Linked DNA regions of Thiocapsa bogorovii. Each later gene encodes a partner of the first gene's protein in a complex. Links are inferred from orthologs where the notes say so. Each region holds a gene or a part of one and is shown in the gene's direction. Other genes may lie near its edges. The genes, in order: dsbD and LT988_RS01580.

Region 1 (7,958 bases):
GCGTACCGACGCTCGTCGATGCACCGATTTAAGCTGACGGATTGGCGCTCGGGATACCGGCGCGCAAGTTCGGCAGCCCTGAGATATCGGATCTTGTCAGTTGCCGGCCGATGCCGGCCACCCGAGGATCGGTCTGGCCGAAAATCGAAGGGCGAGCAGCTAGTACCCCGTTCGGCCTTAATCTACGTGTTCACCGAGGCGAGAAACGATCAACTCGCTCAAGGGCATTGCTACAGCGGAGAGACAACAAAAAACCCCGCCCGATCATCGATCGGGCGGGGTTTTTTCTGCAACTGGACGCAGACGGACGGGCTTACATCATGCCCATGCCGCCCATGTCGCCCATGCCGCCCATACCGCCGCCGCCCGGCATCGGGGCGTCGTCCTTCGGCTCTTCGGCGACCATGGCCTCAGTGGTGATCATGAGACCGGCGACCGACGCGGCGTTTTGAAGCGCCGAGCGGGTGACCTTGGTGGGATCCAGGATGCCCATGTCGACCATGTCGCCGTATTCGCCGTTGGCGGCGTTGTAGCCGAAGTTACCCGAGCCTTCGACGACCTTGTGCAGGATGACGGACGGCTCGCAGCCGGCGTTGGCGACGATCTGCCGCAGCGGCTCTTCCATGGCGCGACGCGCGATGGTGATCCCGACGTCCTGGTCGTGGTTCGCACCGCTCAGGCCCTTGACCGCGGTCTGGGCACGGACCAGCGCAACACCGCCGCCGGGGACGATGCCTTCCTCGACCGCCGCACGGGTGGCATGCAGCGCGTCTTCGACACGCGCCTTCTTCTCCTTCATCTCCATCTCGGTGGCGGCACCGACCTTGATGACGGCCACACCGCCGGCCAGCTTGGCCAGACGTTCTTGGAGCTTCTCGCGGTCGTAGTCGGAGCTGGTCTCCTCGACCTGGGCGCGGATCTGCTCGCAGCGCGCCTTGATGTCCATTTCGGAGCCGGCACCGTCGATGAGGGTGGTCTCGTCCTTGCCGACCTGCACGCGCTTGGCGGTACCCAGATCGTTAAGGGTCGCCTTCTCGAGCGCCAGACCGACCTCTTCGGAGATCACGGTCGCACCGGTGAGGATGGCGATGTCCTGCAGCATGGCCTTGCGACGATCACCGAAGCCCGGGGCCTTGACGGCGCAGACCTTCACGATGCCGCGCAGGGTGTTGACCACCAGGGTGGCCAGCGCCTCGCCTTCGACGTCCTCGGCGATGATCAGCAGCGGACGGCCGGCCTTGGCGACCGCTTCGAGCACCGGCAGAAGCTCGCGGATATTGGAGATCTTCTTGTCGTGCAGGAGGATGAAGGGGTCTTCCAGCTCGGCGCTCTGGCTCTGCTGGTTGTTGATGAAGTAGGGCGAGAGGTAGCCGCGGTCGAACTGCATCCCTTCGACGACATCCAGCTCGTTGTGCAGGGAGGTGCCGTCCTCGACGGTGATGACGCCTTCCTTGCCGACCTTCTCCATCGCCTCGGCGATGATCTGGCCGATCGACTCGTCCGAGTTGGCCGAGATGGTGCCGACCTGGGCGATCGCCTTGGACTCGGTGCAGGGCTTGGAGAGGTTCTTGAGCTCTTCCACGGCCGCTTCGACGGCCTTGTCCATGCCGCGCTTCAGGTCCATCGGGTTCATGCCGGCAGCAACGGCCTTGAGACCTTCACGGACCATGGCTTGCGCCAGAACCGTCGCGGTGGTGGTGCCGTCGCCGGCGATGTCGGAGGTGTGGGAAGCGACTTCCTTCACCATCTGAGCGCCCATGTTCTCGAACTTGTCGCTCAGCTCGATTTCCTTGGCGACGGACACGCCGTCCTTGGTGACGGTCGGGGCACCGAAGGACTTCTCGAGGACAACGTTGCGCCCCTTGGGACCCAGCGTCACCTTCACGGCGTTGGCGAGGATGTTGACACCCTCCATCATGCGGGCACGGGCTTCACCGCCGAACTTGACGTCTTTTGCACTCATAGTGTTGATCCTTAATTCGTTTCTTTGAATTTCGATGCTGTCGGGGACGCGTGTCGAGCCGGCGCGGCTCGCTCGCGGGGCTCACGGGTGGCGTGGATGCGGGCTTCCCGGAGGGAAGCGCTCGGCATCAGCCCTCGATGACGCCCATGATGTCTTCTTCGCGCATCACCAGAAACTCTTTGCCGTCGAGCTTCACCTCGGTGCCGGAATACTTGCCGAACAGGACGCGGTCACCGACTTTCACATCCAGCGGGCGGCTCTCGCCGTTGTCGAGGATCTTGCCCTTGCCGACGGCGATAATCTCGCCCTGAATCGGCTTCTCGGTGGCGGAGTCCGGGATCACGATGCCGCCGGCGGTCGTGCGCTCTTCTTCCATGCGACGGACAACGACGCGGTCGTGCAGGGGACGAATATTCATGTGGTGGTCTCCTCGTGCGGTTGACGGGTTCGGAGTGCGGGTGAGCAGTCCGTTTCGGCCCGCTCTGTTAGCACTCATCTCAAACGAGTGCTAATAGTAGAGCCTTATCCTCGTCTGTCAAGCGTCGGAGGGTTCGACCTGCCTCAATCTTCGCGACGGTAGTCGCCTTCGATGACCCTCGGCCCCTCTTCGGCTCCGGGGGGCGCACCGGGTCGGACCGGGATGACCCGAACGTAGCGCCCGACGATCCAATGCCGCAGGGGCGGGACGAGCAACAAAAACCCGATCGTATCGGTCAGAAAGCCGGGAAGGAGCAGAAAGAGTCCGGCAACGAGGAGCAGCGCGCCATCCAAGACCTCCAATGCCGGGACCTCGCCGCGATCGGTCATCTCGCGCACGCGCATGAGCAAGCCGAAACCTTGGTGGCGAACCAGCCAGATCCCGACGACGGCGGTGAGGATGGCCAGGGCGATCGTCGGAAACGCCCCGATTTCGGACCCGACCCGGATCATGACGTAGATCTCGATCATCGGAATTCCGATGACCAGCAGAAGCAAAAAAGGCACGATAATGGTCTCCCGAAGTGGTCGGTCGGTCCGCGCTCGGTCGGCCGAGATCCCTTAAACCGACAAACATTGTGGTAGAAGAAGGTTGACCCGTTGCAGGATAGTGGAACCCCAACCCTTATGAAACGCCGCCGAACCACCGCATGACGGCAGACCACCGCCTGATCTTCTGCACCTGCCCCGACGATACCTCGGCCGGACGCATCGCCGAGGCATTGGTCGACGAGCGCCTTGCCGCCTGCGCCAATCTGCTGCCGGGCATCACCTCGATTTATCGCTGGGAGGGTCAGATCCAACGCGATCCCGAGGTCTTGCTCCTGATCAAGACCACGACCGAGCGCGTCGGCGCATTGACCGAGCGCCTGCGCGCATTGCATCCCTACGAGATTCCGGAAATCATCGCGGTCCCCGTCACCGAGGGACTCCCCGACTATCTGAGCTGGGTAACGACATGCACCGACCACAACGACTGAGCCCCGGAATCGGGGCCGCCGTCGAGCAGCGCCACGCCGCCATCGACGACATCGCCACCGAACAGCAGGCCCCGGGACAACGGCCGTCGCGCGGGACATCTGCCGCGGTACGATTCTTGGCCGCCGCGTTGACCTGGCTGCTCGTCGCCGGAGCGTCGCCGCTCGCGTCGGGGGAGGACGAATTCCTGATGCCGGATCAGGCCTTCCGCATTTCGGGTGAGGCCGACGGCCCGGACGCCGTTCGGGTGCGCTGGGAGATCGCCGACGGCTATTACATGTATCAGAGTAAGTTCGGGTTCCAGACGGAAACCGTCGGGATCTCGACCGGGGGCCCGCAAATGCCCGACGGAAAGACCAAGGAGGACGAATTCTTCGGTAAGGTCCAGGTCTATCGCGACAGCGTCGAGATCCGGGTCCCGGTCACGCGCTCGACGGGAGCCGGCAACTTCCTGACCCTCGAGGCGACCTCGCAGGGCTGCGCCGATGCCGGACTCTGCTACCCGCCGCACCGCCAGCGCCTGCTGCTCGAGCTGCCGGAAATGGTTGCCGCAACGCCTATCGCAGCCGAGACCGCGCCCGCCGCCGAGACTCCGTCACCGATTCAGGGCGAGCAATCGCCGAAGGCTTTGGCGGGGTTAGGCCAGTCGCTCGGCTTGGGCGCGGATGACGATATCCTCCCTGCCGAGGAGGCGTTCCGCTTCTCGGCGGAGGTCGCCGGACCGGACCGGCTCCAGTTGACCTGGGATGTTGCCGAGGGAACTTATCTCTACAGCCATATGCTCGAGCTGGCGCTCGAGGACGGGAGCGAGGTCGCCATCGGGCCGTTCGAGCGGCCCGCCGGCGACATCAAGAAGGACTCCATCCTTCCCGACGGCAGCGTCGGCGATGTCGAGGTCTATCACGATCGGGTCGATCTGAGCCTGCCCCTGCTGCGTGGGTCGACCGAGCCGACCGAGGTGACCCTAGTCGCCAAATACCAAGGCTGCGCCGAGATCGGCATCTGCTATCCGCCACAGACACAGAAGGTCGCACTGAGCCTGCCGGAGGCGCTGGTGACGGCGGCTCTGCCAACAGCGGCAGCCGCGGCCACGACGGCCGGCGCGACACCGGAAAGTGCGCCGTCGGTCGCGGACGACACGGTCTCGGAGCAGGACCGGATCGCCTCTGTTCTCGCCAACAGCGGCGTCTGGGTGGTGATCGCGGCCTTCTTCGGATTCGGCCTCTTGCTCGCCTTCACGCCCTGTGTCTTCCCGATGATCCCGATCCTCTCGGGCATTATTGCCGGACAAGGCCCGAACATCACCACACGCAAGGCTTTTACCCTGTCGCTGGTCTATGTCCTGGCCATGGCCTTGACCTACACGGTGGTCGGCGTGCTGGCGGGGCTCTTCGGCGCGAATCTACAGGCAGCCTTCCAGAACCCGTGGGTTCTGACCTCCTTCGCGTTGATCTTCGTGCTGCTTGCGCTGTCCATGTTCGGCTTCTACGACCTGCAACTGCCGTCCAGCTTCCAGTCTAAGCTCGCCGAAATCAGCAACAAGCAGGAGGGCGGCACCTTGCTGGGCGTGGCCATCATGGGCCTGCTCTCGGCACTGATCGTCGGACCCTGCGTCGCCCCGCCGCTCTTCGGGGCACTCATCTACATCAGCCAGACCGGGGACGCGGTGCTCGGCGGTATCGCCCTGTTCGCCCTGAGTATGGGGATGGGTGCGCCCCTGATCGCCATCGGCACCTCGGCCGGCAAGCTGTTGCCGCGCGCCGGCGGTTGGATGGATGCGGTCAAGGCGGTATTCGGCGTCGCCCTGCTCGGCGTCGCCATCTTCATGCTCGAACGGATCCTGCCGGCGGCCGTCGCAATGCTGCTGTGGGGGCTGCTGCTGATCTGCTCGGCGGTCTACATGGGCGCATTGACCCAACTGCCGCAGGGGGCAACCGGGTGGAGCAAGCTTTGGAAGGGACTCGGCGTCTTTCTGCTCATCTACGGCGCACTCATGCTGCTCGGCGCCGCGGCCGGCGGCAAGGATACGATCCAACCGCTGCGCGGGCTGGCCGTGGGCGGCAGCGGTGGCGCCGCAGCCGAGGCGGTCTTTACCCCGGTAAAGACGCTCGAGGACCTCGATCGCGAGGTCGCCAAGGCGGGCGCGCTCGGCAAACCGGTCATGCTGGACTTCTATGCAGACTGGTGCGTGACCTGCAAGGAGCTGGAGCGCTACACCTTCAGCGATCCTGCCGTGATCGCGGAGATGGACCGCTTCGTCCTGCTTAAGGCAGACGTCACGGCCAACGACGCGGATGATCAGGCCCTGATGAAGCACTTCGGCATTATTGGACCACCCGCCATCCTGTACTTCGACCCCGCGGGACAAGAGCTCAAAAACTATCGCTTGGTCGGCTTCAAACCCGCCGATGACTTCGTCGAGCACCTGCGCCGGGCCGCGCCATGAGCGCGATTCGCGTGGGGATGGTCATTTTGCTTGCGGGCGGAATCAGCGTCGGGGTCGCCATTGTCGGCCAACGCTGGATCGGAGCGCCGAAGCCCGATTCGGGATTGCCGGCCCGCCAATCAGCGCCCCTACAAACCTTGCCTGACTTCGGCCTGACTGACCTTGCCGGTTCGAAGGTCAGCAGCGAGGCCTGGGCCGGTAAGGTCGTGGTCATCAACTATTGGGCAAGCTGGTGCCCGCCCTGCGTTCGCGAGATGCCGCTCTTTATCGAAACGCAGGAGGCACTCGGCGAGGCCGGCGTGCAGGTGGTGGGCATCGCCGTGGACCGCCCCGAAGACGTCGAGGCATTCGTCGCCCAATACCCGGTCAACTACCCAATCTTGGTAGCCAACCCGGAGGCTGTCGCCCTCTCGAAGCGACTCGGAAACCGGGTCGAAGGGCTGCCCTTCACGGTGATCTTCGACCGCCGCGGGCGCCGTGTCTTCAGCCGCACCGGCGAGGTCACGGCCGCCGAGCTCAAGGCCGAGCTTGGCGCCTTAGTCGATGCCGAAGGCTCCGCGGAATCCGACGAGGACGCGTCTTAGCTGGACAACATCGCGTAAAATCCGCACAATTCGCGCCGATTTGCTGCCGATCCAAAACAGATCGGCGGGTACACTGAGACTCGGATGAGTTGGAGCATATTGACCGGATGGCCGCGATCCTGGTCCTGAACGGACCGAACCTCAACCTGCTCGGAACCCGCGAGCCGGAGTACTACGGCCGCGCCACGCTGGCGGAGATCCACCAGGGCTTGGAGGATGCGGCACGTGCTGAAGGCTTCACGCTGGAATGCATCCAGAGCAACGCCGAGCATGTCCTGATCGAGGCGGTCCATCGTGCGGCGCACGACGGGGTTCGCTTCATCATCCTGAATCCGGCTGCCTTTACCCACACGAGCGTCGCCCTGCGCGATGCGCTGCTCGGGGTCGGGATTCCCTTCATCGAGGTGCACCTCTCCAACGTGCATGCCCGCGAGCCGTTTCGGGCCCATTCCTATTTCTCCGACATCGCCGTCGGGGTGATCAGCGGGCTCGGGGCCGAGGGCTACTTTTCAGCATTGCGCGCCGCGGCCGGTCGGCTCGCGCCGGACCTTTCCAACGAGAACCACTGACCATGGATATCCGCAAGGTAAAGAAGCTGATCGAGCTGTTGGAGCAATCCGACGTCGCGGAGATCGAGATCCACGAGGGCGAGGAATCGGTCCGCATCAGCCGACACGGCAGCAGCGCGATGCCGATGTATATGCCTCAAGCAATGCCGATGGGCATCGGCGCCGCGCCGGCTGCGGTGCCGGCCGCAAAGGCGGGCGATGAAGATGATGTCGAGGAGATGGAGGGAGAGGTCGTGCGCTCGCCGATGGTCGGCACCTTTTACCGCGCCCCCTCTCCGGGTTCCAAGCCGTTCGTCGAGGAAGGCCAAAGCGTGAAGGCCGGCGAGACGCTCTGCATCATCGAGGCGATGAAGATCCTCAACCAGATCGAGTGCGAGCAAGGCGGCACCATCAGACGTATCCTGGTCGAGAACGGTCAGCCGGTCGAATACAACCAGCCGCTGTTCGTCATCGAATAAGGGCGGAGGCTAGCGTCCCCGTCGTCGAGCGCCGCCCCGATTCGCCGCGCCTCCCTCAGCAAAGACATCGCCACCATGCCAGCAATGATCGAGAAGGTCCTGATCGCCAACCGGGGCGAGATCGCGCTCCGGATCCTGCGCGCCTGTCGCGAGCTGGGCATCAAGACGGTCGCGGTGCATTCCGAAGCGGACCGCGACCTCAAGCACGTCCTCTTGGCCGACGAGTCGGTCTGCATCGGCCCTGCCGCCTCGCTGCACAGCTATCTCAACGTGCCGGCGATCATCAGCGCAGCCGAGGTCACCGACACGGTCGCCATCCACCCCGGCTACGGCTTCCTGTCCGAGAACGCCGATTTCGCCGAGCGGGTCGAACGCTCCGGCTTCATCTTCATCGGCCCGCGCCCCGAAACCATCCGCCTGATGGGCGACAAGGTCTCGGCGATCGCCGCCATGAACAAGGCCGGCGTACCCTGCGTGCCCGGC
Region 2 (5,643 bases), 2.0 Mb from region 1 along the record:
GCGCTCCCTGCAACTGCTTTCTCGGAAGGGAATCGGTCTGCCGGTCACGGGCTTCGCGCACAAGCCGGACGACATCCAGGATTTGATCAAGATGGTTGGCGGGGCGCCGCTGGTGATCAAGCTCCTGGAAGGCACGCAAGGGATCGGCGTAGTCCTGGCCGAGACGCACAAGGCGGCCGAGAGCGTGATCGAGGCCTTTATGGGTCTGCATACCAACATCCTGGTGCAGGAGTTCATCAAGGAGGCCGGCGGCGCCGATCTGCGATGCTTCATCATCGGGGACAAGGTCGTCGCGGCGATGAAGCGCCAGGGGAAAGAGGGCGAATTTCGTTCCAATCTCCACCGGGGCGGCACGGCAAGCCTCGTGCGTATCACGCCGGAGGAGCGCTCCACCGCGTTGCGCGCGGCGCAGACCATGGGGTTGAATGTCGCCGGTGTGGATCTGCTGCGCTCCAACCATGGCCCGGTGGTGATGGAGGTGAACTCCTCACCCGGGCTCGAAGGGATCGAGCGCTCGACGGGAAAGGATATTGCCGGAAACATCATCGAATTCATCGAGAAGAATGCGGCCTCGGGCAAGACGCGGACCCGGGGTAAAGGCTAGGGCATCGGGGCACCTTTTCCGGTCCGGGATCACGTCGTCAATCGGGCGTATCCGGATCTCTTCATGACCCACGACAACGCGGCGTCCAGGCTCACCGGATCCAGGATCAGCGGATCCAGTCGATCAGGTGCATCAGCGGATCTGTCTTGGGCCCCGGCTTGATGGCTCGCCCGTACAGGCTCTGCCCGGCTTCCAAGACGGAATTCCGATCGCCGGTGATCAGCGGATGCCAGGTCGGCAACGGCTTGCTCTCGGCCAACAGCCGGTAGGCGCAGGTTTCGGGAAGCCACCGCGAGTAGGCCAGTGCAGCAGGCGTTAGGGTGACGCAATCGGGCATACGCCGCGCTCGATTGGCGTAGTCGCCGCACCTGCAGGTGTCGAGATCCAGAAGCGCGCAGGCGACGCGCGAATAGATGATGTCACCGGTCTCCTCTTCCTCGAACTTTTCGAGACAGCATTTCGCGCAGCCGTCGCAGAGCGACTCCCATTGCTCGGGTGTCATGGCAGCGAGCGGGGTCGTTTCCCAGAATCTCTCCATTCCCTCAACGGGGCCTTGATCGGGTTCGCTCATGTCGGGCATGTCCACAGCTCACTCATTTTGGCTATCTTGACCGATCCGAACGGTCGATGCACCCGCATCGAGCGAGTCGTCGATCGGATCTCGGACCGGTGTTCGCCGGTCGGGGCTTGACTTTTCGCGAACCCCGGATCGAGCCGAAGAGACGTTATGCACACGGCCAAGCGTCGCCCGAAGGGTCACTCGGGAGATGCGAGCCCGCTCGGTCATCTGCCGGGAAAACGTTTAATCCGTTGTTTTTGTTATTATCAAACGCTTACATTCGGTCGGTGAGTTTCGAAAAAACAGTGACATGGGACTGCTCTCATTCTACACCACACCACTTGACCACAGACTTATCCACAGGGTGTCGCTGCCTTTTCCGGCGCAGCGGTGCGGGCTAAGATGAATCCGACGTTGCCTCGGCCGAAGAGCGGATTCCGGCACACCATTGGAGGAAGACCTCATGCCGCAGACTCGGATCGATACCCCTATTGGCCGGATCGCTATCCACTGGGACGGCGAGACATTGACCGGCGTCGATCTGGACCCGCCGGCTACGCATGCACACCTGGGGGCGGAAGGTATGCCGTCGGCCATTCGGCTGCAGCTTAGAGCCTATTTCGAGCAGGCGTCGACCGGGTTCGATCTCCCGGTCTCGCTGGTCGGCACCGATTTCCAACAACGGGTCTGGGCCGAGCTGCGTCGGATTCCGGCGGGCGAGACCCGAACGTACGGGGAGATCGCGCGGCGACTCGGGAGCGGCCCACGCGCAGTCGGACAAGCCTGTCGTGCCAACCCCTGTCCAATCGTGGTGCCCTGCCATCGGGTGGTCGCCGTCGACGGCCTCGGCGGTTTCTCGGGAGACACGAACGGACGCAAGCTCGCAGTCAAACGCTGGCTGCTTGGCCACGAATCCCGTAAACCGCGTCCGTAGTCCAAATATGGGCTTGCGTTGGAGCAAGTCGCGGAGGAGCCTGGAAGCCTTATGCCCGACGCGGTTTAGATGAAAAAGCGAAAAGAAGTCAATCAATTCAAGCGCGTCCGCTCGGGTGGTGGTGGGCAGCTGCAAGGGCGGTCCGGGCCTATGCCCTCGCGCGGCGCGGGAGACGCGTGTTGATGCCCGTCGATTTGGGGGTCATCGAGGGTTTCGCCGATGCGCTCTGGCTCGAGCGGGGTCTGAGTCCGAATACGCTGGCGGCCTATCAGTCGGATCTGCGTGCCTTCGCCGCCTGGGTCGCACGCGAGCGTGGACGCTCGCTAATCGAGGCGCAGCGACTGGATTTGCTGGATTATCTGGTCGTTCTCTCGCAGGAGGGCCGCAAGCCGCGCTCGAGTGCGCGTCTGTTGTCCTGTCTACGCCAGTTCTATCAGTATCTGCTGCGTCGCGGCGTGATCCGCGACGATCCGAGCGCCCGTGTCGAGGCGCCGAAGCTCGGTCGACCTCTGCCGAAGAGCTTGAGCGAGCTCGAGGTGGAGGCCCTGCTCGGCGCGCCGGATACCGCCGATGCGCGGGGTCACCGGGATCGCACCATGCTCGAGGTGCTCTACGCGAGCGGTCTGCGGGTCACCGAGCTGGTGACCCTGACGACCGGGCAGGTCGGTTTGACGCAGGGCGTCGTGCGGATCGTCGGCAAGGGGGACAAGGAACGGCTCGTGCCGCTCGGCGAGGAGGCGACATCCTGGTTGCTCGACTATCTGCGCGGACCGCGCGCCGAGCTGCTCGGCGGTCGCGTGACCGATTATCTCTTTCCAACCTGCCGCAGCGACTGCATGACGCGCCAGGCGTTCTGGCTGCTGATCAAGCGCTATGCGCTGGAGGCGGGCGTCTTCAAACCCCTCTCGCCCCACACGTTGCGCCATGCCTTCGCCACCCATCTGCTCAATCATGGCGCGGATTTGCGCGTCGTGCAGATGCTCCTGGGCCACAGCGACCTTTCAACCACGCAGATCTACACCCATGTTGCGCGTGAGCGTTTGAAGCAACTCCACGCACGCCACCATCCGCGGGGGTGAGTATGGATTGCGGATGGAACCGGGGCGGATGATGCGCGGCGGTTCGCTTTTGGCGGGATTTCTCGCACAATGGCCGTCTTCGGTGATTTGCGTGCGGAGTGAGAAAGCCTATGCCATCGTTCGACATCGTCTCGGAAATCGACCTGCAGGAGGTCCGCAACGCGGTCGACCAGGCCAACCGCGAGATCGACACCCGGTTCGACTTCAAGGGTGTAAAGGCGAGCTTCGAGCTGAGCGACGGGAAGATCCTCATGATCGGCGAGCAGGAATTTCACCTGCAGCAGATGATGGATATCCTTCGGCAGAAACTGGTCAAACGGAAAATCGACCTCTCGTCGCTCGACCCCGGCGACCCGGTCTCTAATCTCAGCGCGGCCCGGCAGGAGATCGCCCTCAAACAGGGTGTCGACAGCGAGACCGCCAAGCGCATGGTCAAGGCCATCAAGGCGAGCAAGACCAAGGTGCAGGCTCAGATCCAGGGGGACCAGGTCCGTGTCTCCGGAAAAAAGCGTGACGACCTCCAGGAAGCAATCGCGCTACTGCGCGATGAAGACTGGGGTCTGCCGATCCAGTTCACCAACTTCAGAGATTAAGTATCCAATGACCAAAGCCAGAGTTTCCGCGCTCGCCCTAGCCGCCCTGATGCTCGCCGCGCAGTCCGCGTGGGCGTCACCCGAGAAGACCATTCGCGAGGCGTTGGGCAAGATCGTTCCAGGCATTGAAATCGACAGCGTGACGGCTTCCCCCGTGCAGGGGCTCTACGAGGTCATGGTCGGCACTCAGTTGATGTACGTCACCGCCGACGGTCGTTATTTCGTCGACGGACGAATCGTCGATCTGAAGACGCGCGAGGATCTGACAGAGCCGCGTCTGGCAACGGTCCGTAAGGACTTGGTCGATGGCGTTGGGGAGTCCAAGATGGTCGTCTTCGAGCCGGAGGACGCCAAGCACACGGTGACCGTCTTCACCGACATCGAGTGCGGGTACTGCCGCAAACTGCATAGCCAGATCGACGACTACCTCAAAGAAGGGATTCGTGTCCGTTATCTCTTCTATCCCCGCGCGGGCCAGGGCAGTCCCGCTTATACCGAGGCGGTATCGGTCTGGTGTGCCGGGGATGCCGCCGCCCAGCGCACGGCCATGACCGACGCGAAGGCTGGTAAGCCGATCCCGGATAAGACCTGCGAGAACCCAGTCGACGCGCACATGGCGCTTGGCGCGGAGCTCGGTCTGCGCGGCACCCCGGCCATCCTCACCGAAACCGGCGAGTTGATTCCGGGCTATGTGGAGCCCAAGCGTCTGGCGGCCCAGCTCAACGGCGCGCCTGGATCCTGAGCCTCGAACGTCGAGCGCTGGCCATGATGCTGAAGCGATGAGTGGCGCCCTTACGACCGCTCTCACCTTCGAATATGCCTGGCGAACCGACCGCGGTCGCGTGCGTTCGGGTAACGAGGATGCCGTGGCCGTCGACCCTGAGCTCGGCTTCTTGATTGTGGCGGACGGTATCGGCGGCGCTCAGGCCGGCGAGGTCGCAAGCGCCTTGGCGACGGACCTCATCGCCACGCGTTTTCGAGAGCAGATGGCCTACCGACTGCATCCGGACGCGGCGAAGGGGTTCGTCGAGACGGCGATCCAGGACGCCAATGTCGCCATTTGGACGCTGAGCAAAGCCGAGCCGGATCTCTCCGGGATGGGGACAACCGTGGTTGTGGGGGCCGTCGGGGAAGATTGGCTAGCCTTCGGCTACGTGGGTGACTCGCGACTGTATCGGCTGCGCAACGGGCGATTGGAGCAGCTTTCGCGGGACCACTCCTTCATCCAAGAGGTGGTCGATCAAGGATTCTTCAGCACGCGCGAGGACGCCCGCCGTTACGGCATCGGGGCGAACATCCTGACCCGAGCACTCGGGTCGTCGCCCAAGGTCAAGGTCTCCTGCGGGGTCTCCGATCTCGCGCTCGGCGACATCTTTTTGTTTTGTACGGACGGTCTAACGGGCATGGTCCCGGAAGACTGGCTGTGTCAAGTGCTGACCGCGAGCTTCGGGAACGATCTCGAGCCTGCTGCAGAGGCGCTTGTGCGTCTCGCCAACGAGCGTGGCGGCAACGACAACATCACCTTGGCGCTGCTGCGGGTCGGCGCTCCGTCGCTTGATGGCGCCTAATGCACGGCTTCGGTTGCGAGGAGTGGGCCGAACCCTGACATCCACGGCGGTCAAGCGACAGATGGACGATCGGCCGAGAGATCCTTCAGGCGATACAGCAGATCCAAGGCTGCTCGAGGCGTCAAGCTGTCCGGCTCGATGGTCTCCATAACCTCCAAAAGCGGATGCGGCGCGGCGGGCTCGGGATCGGGCGGGAAGAGCGAGAGCTGCACGGCATCGCGCTCCGCATGGCGTCGCGCGCCGGCTTCCAGCTCGCGCAATCGTACGCGTGCACGCGCGATCACCGGGGTCGGGACGCCCGCGAGT

Evidence for each region.
Region 2: the proteins of dsbD (region 1) and LT988_RS01580 are in contact, whole or in part, in a crystal structure (PDB 1JZD), measured with the Escherichia coli proteins. The link is inferred for Thiocapsa bogorovii from one-to-one orthologs.

Annotation. Positions count from the first base shown.
Region 1 is NZ_CP089309.1:2,286,620-2,294,577, forward strand. The notes cover bases 3,012-6,131. They hold dsbD (protein-disulfide reductase DsbD), read left to right. Parts: upstream 3,012-3,398; coding sequence 3,399-5,864; downstream 5,865-6,131. Other genes in these bases: cutA (divalent-cation tolerance protein CutA), read left to right, coding at 3,091-3,420; LT988_RS10385 (TlpA family protein disulfide reductase), read left to right, coding at 5,861-6,131. In the rest of the region: groL (chaperonin GroEL), read right to left, coding at 314-1,963; co-chaperone GroES, read right to left, coding at 2,091-2,381; LT988_RS10370 (FxsA family protein), read right to left, coding at 2,525-2,947; more of LT988_RS10385, read left to right, coding at 6,132-6,448; aroQ (type II 3-dehydroquinate dehydratase), read left to right, coding at 6,556-7,017; accB (acetyl-CoA carboxylase biotin carboxyl carrier protein), read left to right, coding at 7,020-7,475; accC (acetyl-CoA carboxylase biotin carboxylase subunit), read left to right, coding at 7,560-7,958. UniProt on the Escherichia coli protein: Required to facilitate the formation of correct disulfide bonds in some periplasmic proteins and for the assembly of the periplasmic c-type cytochromes.
Region 2 is NZ_CP089309.1:336,819-342,461, reverse strand. The notes cover bases 2,686-5,643. They hold LT988_RS01580 (DsbC family protein), read left to right. Parts: upstream 2,686-3,776; coding sequence 3,777-4,511; downstream 4,512-5,643. Other genes in these bases: mutS (DNA mismatch repair protein MutS), read right to left, coding at 5,388-5,643; LT988_RS01575 (PP2C family protein-serine/threonine phosphatase), read left to right, coding at 4,549-5,337; LT988_RS01585 (YajQ family cyclic di-GMP-binding protein), read left to right, coding at 3,287-3,769; xerD (site-specific tyrosine recombinase XerD), read left to right, coding at 2,686-3,176. In the rest of the region: rimK (30S ribosomal protein S6--L-glutamate ligase), read left to right, coding at 1-604; LT988_RS01600 (YcgN family cysteine cluster protein), read right to left, coding at 711-1,175; LT988_RS01595 (methylated-DNA--[protein]-cysteine S-methyltransferase), read left to right, coding at 1,627-2,097; more of xerD, read left to right, coding at 2,280-2,685. UniProt on the Escherichia coli protein: Acts as a disulfide isomerase, interacting with incorrectly folded proteins to correct non-native disulfide bonds.